Arachidicoccus terrestris: one gene and its partner. The protein of the gene in region 1 interacts with the protein of each later gene in a pairwise test. Links are inferred from orthologs where the notes say so. Each region holds a gene or a part of one and is shown on either strand. Other genes may lie near its edges.

Region 1 (3,940 bases):
TCGTATTAGATAATGTCTGGGGAGCAGTTAAATTTAATAAAGTACAGGCAGAGGAACCCGCTGAATCTGCACCTATCGCCACCAAAACACCCCGTGCCAAAGGCTTTGATAAAAAGTTATCCATTATCCCGGCAGAACTGGACGCACTTTTTGTGAAACACAATAAGGCTAAAGAGTTTTTTAGCTCTCTGCCTTCTGCTAATCAAAAAGAATTTGTCACCTGGATTGAAGGAGCAAAACGCAGCGATACCAAACAAAAGCGCCTGGCTTCTACCCTGGAAAAACTGCTGGCAGGTAAGAAAAACCCTATAGAGAAATAGGTGCTGACCAGCCAGATCTGGTACATTGAATATTAAAGAAAAATCGCCGGGCAATAATACTTGTCCGGCGATTTTTCTTTCCATGCAGCCCTGCATGAGCCATCACCTATTTCTTTTTTACGGCTTTTGCTTTAGTTTTTGAAGCAGTATTTTTACCGGACGGAGCCACAGCTTTCTTTTTGGCAGCAGGGACCCCAACAGTTTTTTTCCTGACAGGTGTCGCTTTTAATTCTTCTTCCAGAAATTTAGCCGTAAAACTTTCCTTGCAGTGAATCATTTCTTCCGGGGTACCCTCAAATAAAATCTCGCCGCCCCCTTTTCCTCCTTCAGGGCCTAAATCGACGACATGATCGGCTACTTTGATTACATCCAGGTTATGCTCAATAATCAGCACAGTATTACCTCTGTCAGCCAGTTTATCCATCACATGCATTAGCTGGCGAATATCACTAAAATGCAACCCGGTTGTTGGTTCATCCAGTATGTAAAAAGTCTTACCTGTATCTTTTTTGGCCAGCTCTGTGGCCAGCTTTACACGTTGCGCCTCTCCTCCGCTAAGCGTTACGGCAGACTGTCCAAGGCTGATATAACCTAACCCAACGTCTTGCAAGGTTTTTACCTTTCTATATAAGGAAGGAACCGCCTGAAAAAATTCCACAGCTTCATCTACTGTCATATTCAGGACATCACTGATGGACTTGCCTTTGTAGCGAATCTCAAGGGTTTCCCGATTATAGCGTTTACCTCCACATTTTTCACAAGGCACATACACATCTGGTAGAAAATTCATTTCTATAACACGCATTCCCCCTCCTTCACAAACATCACATCTGCCCCCTCTGACATTAAAAGAGAACCGCCCCGGTGCATAGCCCCGGATCTTGGCTTCAGGTACCGCAGCAAATAACTGTCGGATATCTGTAAAAAAACCGCAATAGGTAGCCGGGTTGCTTCTGGGCGTTCTGCCAATAGGCGACTGGTCAATTTCTATCACCTTATCAATATTTTCCAGCCCCTTGACTGATTTATAAGGAAGAGGCGTCATTTTAGAGTGATAACAATGTTTAGACAAAATAGGATATAATGTCTCATTGATTAAGGTTGATTTACCACTACCGCTGACACCTGTCACAACGATGAGCTTGCCCAGGGGTAATTTCAAATGGACGTTTTTAAGGTTATTGCCACTGGCACCTTTGATCTCAATCCATTTGCCATTACCGGGTCTGCGCATTTCTGGTATTTCGATGGCTTTTTCTCCGTTTAAAAAGCGGGCTGTTTCCGTATGAGCTTTAAGCGCCTCGGAGGGCGTTCCGGAAAACACGATCTCGCCACCGTGGAGACCGGCTCTTGGGCCTATATCCACCAGATAATCAGATGCCAGCATAATATCTTTATCATGTTCTACAACCAGTACACTATTGCCTATATCCCGCAAATGCTGCAATGCCGTAATCAAACGATGATTGTCCCTTTGATGAAGTCCGATAGAAGGCTCATCCAATACATAGGTAATCCCCTGCAATTGAGAGCCAATCTGAGTGGCCAGCCGGATGCGCTGGCTTTCCCCACCGCTTAAACTCCGGCTCGGCCTGTTAAGTGTTAGATAAGTAAGCCCTACATCGAGCAAAAACTGTAGTCTTTCTCTGATTTCCTTTAATATGTCTTTAGCAATAACATTTTGTTTCTTGGAGAGTCGGCTTTCCAGCCCTGTAAACCAGCCGGCAAGCTCCTCGAGATCCATATCACCTAATTGGGCAATATTGTGTTTATCGATCCAGAACCAGAGGCTTTCCTTCCTTAACCGCTGTCCTTCGCACATATTACAAGGACGCAGTTCCATAAAACCGGATACCCAATCCCGGAGATGATCAGAACTACCAGAGGCGGAGAACCATCTTTTTAGCATAGGAACCATTCCTTCGTAACTTCCTGTATACACCTGAGGAATGCTGTCGTCCTGCCCGTCTATTTCAAAAGTTTTTTGTGCGTCACCATCCCCAAACAGCAGTAAATCCAGCTCCTTTTTCGAAAGGCTTTCCAAAGGCTTATCCAATGGGATCTTATGTTTTTTACTAAATTGCACAACCTGTTGATAAACGCTTGCACTCCGCTCCTCTCCCAATGGAGCAAGGCCACCTTTCTTTATACTTAACTTTTTATCCGGCAACATCAATTCTTCGCTAACGGCATAAATCTCTCCCAGCCCCCTGCATTGCGGGCAAGCGCCATAGGGGGAATTAAAAGAAAAAGAATTGGGCGAAGGCTCCTCATAACTGATCCCCGTGTCCGCACAAACCAATTGTCTGGAATACTGGGCAAGCGTTTCATTATCACCCACCAGGACGAAAACCAGGTCTTTTCCCAGTTTAAGAGCCTGCTGAATACTGGAAGACAGTCTGGGTTGCATATCTTCGGTTATCTTCATCCGGTCAATGACGATCTCTACATCATGAATCTTATAACGGTCCAACTGCATTTGCGGCTTCAGATCCTGGATCTCACCATCTACCCGTACTTTGACAAAGCCTTTCTTGCGGATCTCTTCGAAGAGTTCCCGGTAATGTCCTTTTCTACCCCTGACAACAGGTGCCAGAATCACCGCTTTTTGGCCTTTTTGCCTGAGATAGATATCCGATACGATCTCTTCTTCGCTGAACTTGACCATTTTCTTCCCCGTGTTATAACTATAGGCTTCCGCCACACGGGCAAAAAACAAACGTAAAAAATCATAGACCTCTGTAACCGTACCGACGGTCGATCTCGGGTTCTTGTTAGTGGTCTTCTGTTCAATTGAAATGACTGGGCTGAGCCCCGTGATCTTATCCACATCAGGCCTTTCCATATCTCCCATAAACTGCCTGGCATAGGCACTAAAGCTCTCCATGTACCTTCTTTGACCTTCATTATAGATGGTATCAAAGGCCAATGACGACTTCCCGCTGCCAGACACACCCGTAAACACGACCATCCTGTTTTTAGGAATATGGATATCAATATCTTTCAGGTTATGTTCTCTGGCACCAAATACATCCAGCGTTTCTATCGTTTGCTGAAGAGCCGAGGCGCCAATCGTATTATTTAGTTTTACCGGCGCAGAAGTCCGGGAGTTTCTCTTGGTCATAGTATCACCAAAATTAATGGAAATTTCTTCAATTGATACTAAAATATTTATAAGATTAAAAAAAGTTTATCGTTATCCCAAAAAAGAAGGCCTGATCTATAAAGATCAAACCTTCCAGTCAACGGTATTATACATCAATATTGGGAACAGGTCTTATTGACCTTCCTGTTCTCTTTTATTGTCTTTATGTTTTCCTATGCCGTATCCGGCGCCTCCACCGATCGCGGCGCCGATTACAGCGCCCAATCCACGGTTTTTCTTGGAAATAATAGCTCCGAGTACAGCACCGGATCCGGCGCCTATGACAGCCCCCTTAGCAGCACTGCTGAATTTCTTCTTTTGGGTGGTTCTCGCTTCTGTATTCGATGTCTGTGTCGGGTCGGCAGCTACTTCCGTATTACCTGCAGTTGCCCCTGCACTGTTATCATCTATATAGTCGCCGCCCGTATTGTCGTCGTTCACAGATTTGATAGCACCGCCTTCATCCTCACTGCCA
Region 2 (3,271 bases), 1.8 Mb from region 1 along the record:
ACCATACGGTTACCCAATGGTGCATTGAGCACAGGTGTGATCAATAACTATACGGATCAGGATAACCTCCGGATAGATATTAAAGTGCCGGTAGCGGACTACACTAATGTAGATAAAGCAAGACAAGTGGCTATCGAGGCGATGAAGACGATTCCTACAGTCATTTCAGACCCGGCGCCGGATGTAAAGGTGACAGAACTTACCGGAGACGGTCCGGTCCTTGTGCTGTGGCCAAGGATTAAAATTAAACCTTACGATCATAAAAATCCACGCCAGATGGAAGCCGATTATTATAGTGTCTATTTCGGGGTGCGAAAAGCGGTTTACGACGCCTTCGTCTTAAATAATATATCTACCCCAAGTAATACTTTTGAGGTAACGATGATGGGAGAAAGAGCGCCACATAAGGGGTTTGATGTGTAGAAATCGATCTGTATGTCGGTATTTATACTAAAATGCCGGTGTCTATTCATTATGCCGGGCATCTTAGCAGTTGAGCCGTTTCCTATTATTTTTTTGCTTTTAACTCATTTTGTAAAGCGAACATTTCGTCTCTCAGGCGGGCCGCTTCTATAAAGTCCAGGTCTTTAGCCGCCTTTTCCATTTGCTTCTTAACCTTGGTAACAGCTTTCTCCAGGAAGGGGATCGTCCGCCTGGCCGGATCCACCTGGGATTCGCTCACCTTGTGTTCGATGATATCCTCATTATAACCGATCGCATAGGCTTTATGCTCGTCAAATCCTTTAATGTCCAGGACGGCTGTCTGGGCAAAGACCTGCTCTTTACTTTTTGCAACCGTTGTAGGGATAATATGGTGTGCCTCATTATAGGCGATTTGCTTTTCCCTTCGCCGGTTGGTTTCGTCAATGGTGCGCTGCATGCTCATGGTCATCTTGTCTGCATAAAATATGACCCGGCCTTCTGCGTTACGGGCCGCGCGACCTGCCGTCTGGGTTAGGGATCTTTCATTTCTTAAAAAGCCTTCTTTATCGGCGTCCAGGATGGCGACTAAGGTCACTTCCGGTAAATCCAGCCCTTCACGCAGCAAATTCACCCCGACCAATACATCGATCTCTCCGAGTCTTAATTGACGTAAGATTTCCACACGGTCAAGCGTATCGACATCACTGTGGATATACTTGGAATTGATATTGATCTTTTTGAGATATTTATCCATTTCTTCGGCCATTCTCTTTGTTAGCGTAGTAACGAGAACACGACCTCCTTTTTTAACCTGTTGGTCGATCTCATCCAGAAGATCATCGACCTGATCATGGCTGGGCCGGATTTCAATCGGTGGATCTAATAAACCCGTGGGCCGCACGACCTGTTCGACTACTACGCCGCCGGTTTTTTCGAGTTCATAATTGCCGGGCGTGGCAGAGACAAATATGGTCTGCCCGATCATGGATTCAAACTCGCTGAAACTGAGTGGGCGGTTATCTATTGCACTGGGAAGCCGGAATCCATATTCGACAAGTGTCAATTTTCTGCTTCTGTCTCCTCCATGCATGCCGGAGATCTGGGGTATGGTCTGATGTGATTCGTCCAGAATACATAAAAAGTCGTCAGGGAAGTAATCCAACAGACAAAAAGGCCTGGTCCCCGGTTCTCTCCTGTCAAAAAAACGGGAATAGTTCTCAATACCATTGCAATACCCCAGTTCCCGCATCATTTCCAGGTCATACTCTACTCTTTCTTTAATACGTTGGGCTTCCAGGTGCCGGCCGATGCCCTCGAAATATTCTATCTGTGCCCGAAGCTCGTCCTGGATCTCATAAGTGATCTGTTGCATCATGTCCTTGGGTGCCAGATACAGATTGGCCGGAAAAATGGCGGCATTGTCCATTCTCAGCATCCGCTGATTGGTAATGACATCGATCGTCTCAATCGACTCAATCTCGTCATCGAAGAAGGTAATCCGGTATCCATAGTCCACATAGGGAAGATTGATATCGACCGTGTCCCCCTTCACCCTAAAGCTGCCACGGGTAAAATCGACTTGTGTCCGGACGTATAAAGAGTTGACCAAGGCATGTAAAAAAGCCTGGCGAGGGATCACCTGGCCGACATGTAAACGAATGATTCCTTTCTCGAACTCTGCAGGGTTCCCGATACCATATATGCAACTGACACTGGCGACGATCACGATATCCCGGCGACCGCTGAGGAGCTGAGCAGTGGCCTGAAGCCGCAGCTTGTCCAGTTCCTCATTGATACTGAGATCCTTCTCGATATAGGTATTACTGACCGGCATAAAAGCCTCAGGCTGATAATAATCGTAGTAACTGACAAAATAGCCAACAGCATTGTGCGGAAAGAACTGTTTAAACTCTCCATACAATTGGGCCACCAGGGTTTTATTATGTGTCAGGACCAGGGTGGGGCGCTGTACATTCTGGATGACATTGGCCATCGTAAAGGTCTTACCGGAACCTGTTACGCCCAATAATGTCTGAAACTGTTCGCCTGCATTCAGTCCATCCGTTAACTGACGGATGGCCGCTGGCTGATCCCCGGAGGGTGTATAATCGGCTTGTAATTCAAAAGGCATAGAGCGAAGTTACGAACTTGCTTTCTTAATGAGGTGCTATTTACCTATTCCTTAAGGTGGCCCACCGAAAGAATAACAGTGTCTCTAAATCTTCGTTGAAAATAATGGGTTACTTTTGCGCCATGAGAATAATACCTTTATCAGAAGGCGCTTTTACCATAGATGCCAGCAAGAAGTTTATCCCATTTGATCCGGCAACGGATAATCTGCAGCAAAGAGCGGTTGGAAGTTTACTTGTTGAAATCCAGCCTTTTCTAATTGTTACGGACAGAGATATTCTCCTTCTGGATACGGGACTTGGCTTTACAAATGATGGGGAAATGCAGATCCATCAGCTACTGCGATCCCACGGTATCGGCGCGGGAGAAGTGACCAAAGTCCTGCTGTCACACCTGCATAAGGATCATGCCGGCGGCATAAAAATGAATACCTTAGAAGGAAGTGACACGCTCGCTTTCCCTCATGCCACCTATTATCTCCAGAACAAAGAACTGGAATATGGTTTAAGCGGCGAGAATCCTTCTTACCATAAAGAACAGTTTGAAATACTGAAAGATCATCCGCAGGTAGTCCTTCTGGATGGCGACGGCATACTGGATGACTATATCCGCTATGAAGTGACGGGCGCCCATAGCAAATATCATCAGGTATTCTGGTTTAAAGAAGGGACCGAGACCATTTTTTTTGGAGCAGATGACGCACCACAGCTGGGACAAA

The links.
Region 2: the proteins of uvrA (region 1) and uvrB interact in binary tests that used the Escherichia coli proteins (3 or more experiments, as listed by UniProt). The link is inferred for Arachidicoccus terrestris from one-to-one orthologs.

The regions. Positions count from the first base shown.
Region 1 is NZ_CP083387.1:1,384,753-1,388,692, forward strand. Bases 227-3,840 are described here. They hold uvrA (excinuclease ABC subunit UvrA), read right to left. Parts: upstream 3,445-3,840; coding sequence 427-3,444; downstream 227-426. Other genes in these bases: K9M52_RS05540 (YdeI/OmpD-associated family protein), read left to right, coding at 227-320; K9M52_RS05550 (YMGG-like glycine zipper-containing protein), read right to left, coding at 3,598-3,840. In the rest of the region: more of K9M52_RS05540, read left to right, coding at 1-226; more of K9M52_RS05550, read right to left, coding at 3,841-3,940. UniProt on the Escherichia coli protein: The UvrABC repair system catalyzes the recognition and processing of DNA lesions. UvrA is an ATPase and a DNA-binding protein. A damage recognition complex composed of 2 UvrA and 2 UvrB subunits scans DNA for abnormalities.
Region 2 is NZ_CP083387.1:3,172,097-3,175,367, forward strand. The notes cover bases 32-2,976. They hold uvrB (excinuclease ABC subunit UvrB), read right to left. Parts: upstream 2,555-2,976; coding sequence 509-2,554; downstream 32-508. Other genes in these bases: K9M52_RS12310 (mechanosensitive ion channel family protein), read left to right, coding at 32-423; K9M52_RS12320 (MBL fold metallo-hydrolase), read left to right, coding at 2,677-2,976. In the rest of the region: more of K9M52_RS12310, read left to right, coding at 1-31; more of K9M52_RS12320, read left to right, coding at 2,977-3,271. UniProt on the Escherichia coli protein: The UvrABC repair system catalyzes the recognition and processing of DNA lesions. A damage recognition complex composed of 2 UvrA and 2 UvrB subunits scans DNA for abnormalities.